2 regions of the Vreelandella halophytica genome follow, and region 2 is predicted to be linked to the other one. Evidence: predicted binding sites of a transcription regulator. Region 2 holds the regulator's gene; the other holds the start of a gene.
What was found. The regulator FNR, encoded in region 2, switches genes on or off when oxygen is low (the NO sensors DNR and NnrR bind a similar motif). The targets are predictions, from matches to a motif close to TTGATNTANATCAA.

Region 1: the regulator FNR is predicted to act here: its motif matches at 1,012-1,025, upstream of kdgD (5-dehydro-4-deoxyglucarate dehydratase).

Annotation. Positions count from the first base shown of each region.
Region 1 is NZ_OZ309107.1:868,697-873,094, reverse strand. It holds gene kdgD (5-dehydro-4-deoxyglucarate dehydratase) at 1-898, opposite strand, end outside; gene ACWHXT_RS04080 (tripartite tricarboxylate transporter permease) at 1,151-2,659, opposite strand; gene ACWHXT_RS04075 (tripartite tricarboxylate transporter TctB family protein) at 2,659-3,105, opposite strand; gene ACWHXT_RS04070 (Bug family tripartite tricarboxylate transporter substrate binding protein) at 3,189-4,163, opposite strand.
Region 2 is NZ_OZ309107.1:680,690-685,087, forward strand. It holds gene ACWHXT_RS03210 (putative nucleotidyltransferase substrate binding domain-containing protein) at 1-325, shown strand, start outside; gene ACWHXT_RS03215 (DNA polymerase III subunit epsilon) at 330-1,001, shown strand; gene ttcA (tRNA 2-thiocytidine(32) synthetase TtcA) at 1,086-1,988, shown strand; gene fnr (fumarate/nitrate reduction transcriptional regulator Fnr) at 1,996-2,736, opposite strand; gene hemN (oxygen-independent coproporphyrinogen III oxidase) at 2,773-4,182, opposite strand; gene ACWHXT_RS03235 (sulfite exporter TauE/SafE family protein) at 4,290-4,398, opposite strand, start outside.

The sequences.
Region 1 (4,398 bases), 190 kb from region 2:
CGACCAGCTTTTTGAGCTGGCTTACCTGCGCATCGTTGGGCATGGTCAAAGGCGCTCTGACGTTACCCGCCGGGTAGCCTACGATGTCGGCACCGGCCTTGATCAGGCTAACGGCGTAACCCGGTGTGGTATCGCGCAGCGTCACAAAGGGAATGAAAAACTCGCGCGTCGCTTTACTGATAAAGTCGCTATCGCCTTGACGCAGCGCTTTGTAAAACTTGACGGCCATGTCGGGGACGAAATTGAAGACCGCCGAGGAGTAAGTGCTCACACCGATAGCCAGGTAAGCTTCCGCGATGATCTCGGCGGTAGGGACGCCTCCGACATAGGCCAAGCGATCACCGATCGTCTTGATCGTGATATTGAGCGATTGCATGTCGCCCTTGCCATCTTTCAAACCGACCAGGTTGTCACACTGCTCTGCCAACGACTTGACGGCATTGACGTTCAGGTAGCCATTGGCGCGGTTGTAGTAAATAACGCCCAAGTCGGTCGAATTACAAACGCTGGCCGCGTAATCGACGATGCCTTCTTGTGAGCACTCGGTCAGGTACGGAGGCATCAATAGAATGCCGTCGGCACCGGCGTCCTGAGCGATCTTCGCATGCTGGCGAGCAAGCTCGGCGCTCTGACCGGCACTGGCGATGATGGGAACATGGCCACCGATGGTTTCCACCGCTACTTCGACGACTCGACGGTACTCGTCAAGCGTCAAGTTGAAAAACTCACCGGTACCGCCCGCAACAAAAAGTGCAGAAACCTCATACTCTTTCAGCCATAACAGCCGCTTACGATAGCTTTCGACATCAAATTTGCCATCGGAGTCGAAGTCCGTAATAGGAAATGACAAGAGGCCATCAGCGATAGAAGCCTTGAGCGATTCTTTAGAAAAATTCATTGCGAGTCCCTTTTTGTTTATGCGGTAAGCCACCATAGCCGGCGGTGATAGGATTGACGCTCATCACCTGTGTATCGCCTATTGAGGCAACTGCGTTCAGCCATGAGGTCATATTGTCATACATCATACAAGCATTCTTCTAGACTTTAGGCTAAGGGTTAACCGTCCACCTCTATCGAGTTACGGCTCCCTTCTCATCCAACGTCTTACTATAAGAAACGCCATTCAGTGCAAGCTGATTATTTAAATGATTTATTTAGCACCTTCTTCGACAGGCATTTTCTTTTTCTTTACCGCCGAGTATACCGACCAGCATATAAAGGCCGCTATCAGGGCAAAGAACGTTGCGCTAACAGGTCTTTCCAAAAAGACCATCAAATCTCCACGGCTAATCAGCATGGCACGACGAAAGTTCTCTTCCATCATGGGCCCAAGAATGAAACCTAATAATAAAGGCGCAGGTTCGAAGCCCAGTAACAAGAAGACGCATCCCATTACGCCAAACAGTGCGACCAGCATGATGTCCATGTCGGAGTAGTTGATGCTGTACACACCAATAACGATAAACAGGATGATGGCAGGATATAAAATGGGATACGGGATTTTTAAAAGCCTTACCCATAGCCCCACCATGGGAATATTGAGAATCAAAAGAAGTACGTTGCCGATCAAAAAGCTGATGACCAGCCCCCAGAAAAGATCCGGGCTATCGGAAATCACGTTAGGCCCCGGCGTAATACCGTGTATCAAAAGAGCACCCAGCATGAGTGCCATCACCGCGTCACCGGGTATCCCCAGCGTAAGGGTAGGAATAAACGCCGATTGAGCCGCTGCGTTATTGGCACTTTCAGGGGCGGTAATCCCTTCGATTGCCCCCTTCCCAAACTTTTCCGGATTTTTCGAAATCCTTTTTTCCAACGCGTAGGCAATGAACGAGCCGATGGAGGTACCCGTGCCAGGTAGTATCCCGATCCCGGTTCCGATACCCGTTCCTCGCAACATGGGGAAAATACTCTCCTTCATATCGCGCCGGGTTGGCAAGAGTGACCGAAAGGTAATCTTTTCATCGTTTTTAACCTGAACGACTTTACCTACGTTGGCGATCACCTCGGTTACCCCGAAAATACCCATGGCGATCGCGACGATGTTGAGCCCGTCATAAAGAAACGTTAAACCGAAGGTATAGCGCTGAATACCCGTACTCACATCGGTACCGACAACGCCCAGAATCAACCCGAACACCACGGCGGCTAGTCCTTTTGCCGGCGACCCTTGTACTAGAATAGCGGCGGCTACGAGCCCCAAAAGCATCATGGCGAAATAGTCGGCGGAGTTGAAAGCCACGGCAAAATTCGCAAGCGGTGGCGCAAAGGCCGCCAGCACGATAACGGTAATGAAACTCCCCACGAAGGAAGCGATCGTGGTCATGAACAAGGCGACCCCGGCTCGCCCCTGCTTGGCCATGGGGTAACCATCGAGGCAAACGACCGAGGAAGAAGGCGTGCCGGGCAAGTTCAGCAGTATGGCCGCTGTAGAACCACCGTATTGGGCGCCATAATAGATACCCGCCAACATGACCAGCGCCGTGGTGGCCGGTACGTAATAGGTCAAGGGAAGCAGCATGGAGATTGCCGCCAGGTGCCCTACACCGGGAATGACCCCGATGAACATACCTACCGTGACCCCCAGGGCGCAGTACATGAGATTTTCGAGCGTAAAAGCAACGGATATACCAAGCGCCAAATTATTTAAAATTTCCATTAGAAACTCCAGGGAAAAAGGCGGATCGGCATATTAAGACCAACAATGAAAACGACATACGACATCAAACAAAGCGTTATGCCGATTAAAATCAGCCTGACGGGCCTGAACGCTTTCTCACTGACTCCACATATCAATACCAGCGCCATCGTGGCGATAAAAACACCGGCCGGCCTCATCAAAAGAGCAAACACCAGGATAGCGACCGTGATACAAACCAACGCTCTATAGTTGATATTGGGAAACTCGCTGGCAGTCCTTGCTGAAAACCCTATGGTCGCCAAGCCAAGAAAGCCGAGCGAAAAACCCAGAAAGCGTGGTAAATACCCCGGCCCCATATTGCGTAGTGTCCCCATGTTGTAGTCCTGTGCCTGCCAAAGCACCAGCACCGATACGATGAGACACATTAATCCTGCAAGAAAATCTCTATTGGTTATTACTCGCATGGTGCCTATCTCTTATCATCGGGGCGTAACATCCCGCTCCAAAGAGCAGGATGTATTTTTTACACAATGGATATTGATGATAATTACTGACCGATACCGGCGCTTTCGATGAAGCGCGCCAGCTCGCTTTTCTGCGTAGCCATCCACTCCTGAAGCTGCTCGGGCGAGTCGGATGGCCGGGCCTGGCCACCCTGCTCGGCGATTCTTGACTGGATCTCTTCTGTGGCAAGAATCGCGGTAAGCTCTTTTTGGAGCCGCTCGACGACCTCGGGCGGGCTACCGGCCGTTATCAAGATCCCCTGATAAGTGCCGTCCAGCTCACCTGGAAGGCCTAGCTCTCGAAAGGTAGGAATATCCGGCAGCTCTTCAAGACGCTCCTCCCCCGTTACCGCCAACGCACTCATTTGGCCGCTCAGCACGAAAGGCAGTGACGCAGTCGTACCGTTCAGCAGCATATCGCTTTCCCCCGACACTACGGCGCGGGTGGCATCGGAGCCGCCGCGATAAGCGATGACGTTCCAGTCCAGGTCCAGATGTTGAATCAAACGCTCGGTGGTGATGTGGTTGTTCGCGCCCACTCCCGAGGTGGCAACAGAAATGTCGCCGGGGTTATTGCGGGAGTACTCGAGTAGTTCATCGAAGTCAGCGAACTCGTTACGCTGAGACACCCCCAACACGTAAGGCGAGTATGACACCATGGTGACGGGCGCCAGATCATTTTCGATATCGTATGCCACACTTTCCAAAACACTGGGAGCGGCCAAAAGCGCCGTTAAATCGGAAAGAAGCAGCGTATGCCCGTTGGGTGTCGCTTTCGCAACGTAATCGGCGCCGATGTTGCCCCCCGCGCCTGCCTTGTTCTCTACGATCACGGGCTGGCCGATCGCATCAGACAGTTCCGGGGCTATATAGCGGGCGAGAATGTCAGAGGTGCCGCCCGGCGCAAACGGCACCACGATTCTTACTGGCCCCCTGAACTCCTCGGCTAACGCACTATTGGCTGCCATCACCAGGCAAAGTGAGGTGGCGCTCAAAAGTAGCTTTTTGGTTTTTTTCATCGTTCGCTCCATTTTTATTAAAATAATAGCGCTTAAGCTTTTGTTTATTTAAGACAAAAACCTTTTTTAAAGTAATATGTATTTAATCATACAACTACAAGTTAGACGTGGTTACAGCGTTTTAATATACGACTATGGTCCATACAGTTTCCGCCTGAATTATAAGTAGCATTAAAACCCAAAAAAAGGTGGGTAGAGGCGCTTCGCGACTTAGAAAATTATTTTATAAAACAGC
Region 2 (4,398 bases):
TCCCATCGTTCACGGCGTGCGCACCATGGCGCTGGAGCGGCGTATCGAAGCCGTGGGCACGCTCGAGCGCCTCGAAGCGCTGGTAGATGACGGCCGGTTGGAGAAGCGCTTTGCCGAGGACCTGGGCGAGGCGCTGGCGCTTTTCACGGAGCTTCGCCTGCGCCAGCAACTGGCCGAGGCGAAGGCGTCGACGAGCATCTCGACCAACCACGTGGTGGTGCAGCATCTTTCCTCGCTTGAGCGCGACCTGCTGCGCGAGGCGCTGCATATCGTCAAGGAGTTCAAGTCGCGGCTGACTCATCGCTATCATCTGGAGTACGCGTAGCCGTATGCGCTTCACGGACCGATACGCATCGCTTTTGGGCGGCTCGCTGCGCACGCTCGTCAAGCGCGAAAGCGACCGGCGCCGCTTCGCCGGCTCCGCCTTCGAGTGGCTTTTTCACCCCTACCTGGGCGAGGAGCTCGTGGCGCTGGCGTTCAGGTTTTCCCAGGATAGCGAGATTCTGAGCATCGCCGCGGTGGTGTTTGACCAGCGCCAGGTGTACACCCGCAGTGCCTGGGTCGCTACCCTGGCGGACGAGGCCCGAATAAAGCGCCGCCGCCAGCGTCCTTCCATTGACCGACACTGCATCGCCCGACACTGCATCGCCCAGCACCGAATCTTTGCGCCGCTCCCCCCGACGGCGGAAAACATCGCCGCACTTGCCGAGTTTATCGGCAACCGCCCGGTGGTGGGGTGGGGGCTTGGCAAGGCGCTGGCACCGATCAACCGGCTTTTCAACGCGCGGCTCGGCTTCGAGTTGCCCAACGCCCAGGTCGATGTGGCTAGGCTTTATCAGCGCAAGGCCCGGCGCTCGCCGGTCGAACCCCAGGCGGCAAGCTTTAGTCAGGCGCTCAGCCACTCGCGGCTGGCGCTGCCCTGGCCGTCGCTTCTGGGCGAGGCCAGCGCCTGTGCGCTTTTGTACATGCGGCTCAAGCGCGACGCCGCGCTCGAGGTTTGAAGGCGCTCGAAGGCTTTGTTGGGTGGCAGCGGGAGTCTTGATAGAATAACGCCTTCACCACCCATCACCGGCAGTGCTTATACCATGCAACAACCCGATCATTTCGAGCCCGTCGTGGCCGAGGCCCCGGCTCCGGCAAGCTCAATCGAGCCAAGCGATGTGAAACAAAAGCGCGAATTCAATAAGTTGCAGAAAAGACTTCGCCGCGAGGTCGGAAACGCCATTCTCGATTATCAGATGATCGAAGAGGGCGACCGGGTGATGGTGTGCCTCTCCGGGGGCAAGGACAGCTATACCATGCTCGAGATCCTGCGCAATCTGCAGCGCAACGCCCCGGTCAATTTTTCGCTGGTGGCGGTGAATCTCGACCAGAAACAGCCCGGCTTCCCCGAGCACGTGCTGCCGCGCTACCTCGACGCGCTGGGCGTCGAGTACCATATTCTCGAGCGTGATACCTACTCGGTGGTGAAGGAGAAAACCCCGGAGGGCAAGACGACCTGCGCGCTTTGCTCGCGGCTACGCCGTGGCTCGCTCTACGGGTTTGCCGAAGAGATCGGCGCCAACAAGGTGGCGCTTGGCCACCACCGGGAAGACATTCTCGAAACCCTTTTCTTGAACATGTTCTTCGGCGGCACGCTCAAGGCCATGCCGCCCAAGCTTTTGTCCGATGATGGCAGAAATATCGTGATTCGCCCGCTGGCCTACTGCAAGGAGGCGGATATCGCCGAGTTCTCCCGGCTCATGGAATTTCCGATCATTCCCTGCAATCTGTGCGGCTCCCAGCCGAACATGCAGCGTCAGAACGTCAAGGCGATGCTTGCCGAGTGGGATAAAAAGTACCCGGGCCGGCTCGAAAGCATGTTCAAAGCGGTGACCAACGTTGCCCCTTCGCAGCTGGCCGACCGGGCGCTGTTCGACTTCCAGGGCCTGGAAGCCAAACAAGCAGAAATGAAGGCCGGGCGTATTCAGGCGCTCAATGTCGGCTAAAGGCGGGTCAGGCGGACACTTCTTCGTCGGCCAGGGTGGTCAAGCGGGCCATATCCAGAATGTTCACCTCGCGCCCGGAAACGGCGACTACCTGCTGCTGCTGGAGCCGGCTTAAAATCCGGCTGACCGTTTCCACTGCCAACCCCAGGTAGTTGCCGATATCCGCCCGCGCCATGGAGAGGCGGAAGCTATAGGGCGAGTAGCCGCGGCGGCGAAAACGATCAGAAAGCGTGGTGAGAAAGGCCGCCAGGCGCTGGTCGGCGGTCTTGCGCGATAAAAGGCGCATCATCCGCCGGTCGTCGCGAAGCTCCTTGCTCATGCTGCGGTAAAGCTGGCCTCTGAGCTCGGGCAGCTCCTCGGACAGCTTGTCCAAATGCTTGAACGGGATCTCACATACCGTGGTGGTTTCGAGCGCAATGGCGCTGCCCGGGTAGAATTCCTCGTCGATACCATCGAGGCCGACCAGCTCGCTTGGCAGGTAGAAGTTGGTGAGCTGGTCGTCGCCATTGCCTTCGCTGGTCACCTGCTTGAGGCTTCCCGAACGGACCGCGTAGACGCTGGAGAAGTTCTCGCCTTGATGAAACAGCGCCTCGCCCTTTTTGAGCGGCGCGCGGCGGCGGATGATGGCGTCGAACTGGCTTACGTCCTCGAGCTGCAGCGCTAGCGGTAAACAGAGCGAACTCAGGCTACAGGTTTGGCAGCGCGGCGCCTGTAGCATCGAGCGGCGTTGGCTGGCAGTGATGGACATCACCTTCTCCTCGTATGGCCGGGTACAAAGTATATATTATAATATCCTTGAATAACGCGCGGCGAACTGCTCTGTCAAGTAGGTATCGAAGGCCATGGCTAGGTGGCGGATCAGTAGCCGCCCGATCGGCGTAACGTTCAATACCAGGTCCTGGCGCGTAATCAGCCCGTCACGCTCGGCCTGGCGCAGGTTATCCAGCGCCTGGGCGAAGTAGGTGTCGGCATCGATCCCGAAACGCGTGCCAATGGCCGCCAGGTCCAGGCGCATATCGCACATCAGCCGCTCGATCACCTCGCGGCGAATGAGGTCGTCGGCGTTCAAGCGCACGCCTTTACAGGTGGCCAGTTTACCCTGATCCAGCGCCTTTGCGTAGTCATCCAGGGTGACCGGGTTCTGCGCGTAGACGTCGTCGACCCGGGAAATCGCCGACACCCCCAAACCGATCAAATCGCATTGCGCGTGGCTTGAATACCCCTGGAAGTTACGCTGGAGCGTGCCGTTTTGCTGGGCGAGCGTCAGGCTATCATCGGCGCGGGCGAAGTGGTCCATGCCGATATGCACATAGCCTGCCTGGCCCAGCATCTCGATACTCATGCGCAAAATGGCGAGCTTTTCATCGGCGCCGGGAAGGTCAGCTTCGAGAATACGCCGCTGGGGCGCAAAGCGCGTGGGCAGGTGGGCGTAGTTGAAAAGCGACAACCTGGCCGGGTTGAGCTCGATGATCTGAGCAAGCGTATCGGCGAAGCGCTGCTCGGTTTGGTGCGGCAGCCCATAGATCAGGTCCACGTTGAGCGAGCTAAAGCCCAGCCGGTGCGCCTCGTCCATCAGGGTTTCGGTGAGCCGGCGGGGCTGGACGCGGTTGATCGCTTTCTGGACCTCGATGTCCAGATCCTGCACGCCCAGGCTCAGCCGGTTGAACCCCAGCGACTGAAGATGGCGCAGGGTGAGAACGTCCGCCTCGCGCGGGTCGATTTCGATGGCGTAATCCCGCGCCGGGTCATTCGAGAGCCCGAAGCGGGCATCCATCCGGTCGATCAGGTCGCCCATCTGCGAGAGCGTCAAAAAGGTCGGTGTGCCACCGCCCCAGTGAAGCTGCTGCACCGGACGCGCGGTATCCACGTGGCGCGCGGCCAGCACCATTTCCCGGTCGAGGCGGGAAAGATAGGGCTCGGCCAGCTGGCGATTCTTGGTCGCGATCTTGTTGCAGGCGCAGTAAAAGCAAATCTTCTCGCAAAACGGGATATGCACGTAGAGCGACAGCGCCCTTTGGCTCTCGTTGCTTCGCGCTAAAGCGTCGGTAAGATCCTCCGGGCCGAACGCTTCGTGAAAAGCGAGCGCCGTGGGGTAGGAGGTGTAGCGCGGCCCGCTTTTATCGTAGCGGCGCACGAGCGCTTCATCCCAGGCGGGAGCGGGTGACGAGGGGGCAGCGTGGGCGCAGGTCGACATAAAAGCTCCCGGGTAGGTGAATGAGCGGCCGGACGGGTGGGTGGCGACGTACAGGTTAACGTCTGCCGCCAGGGCCTACGTTGAGCTGAGTCAATAAAGCCCGCCGCTTAGTGCCCCGCGTGGGGGAAAAGCGCCCATAGCTGGTAAAGCGCAAAGCCGATGATGAGAAGCGCCGCGACGACGCGGGTGGCCGGGTGGCGGATCAGCCCGGCAAGC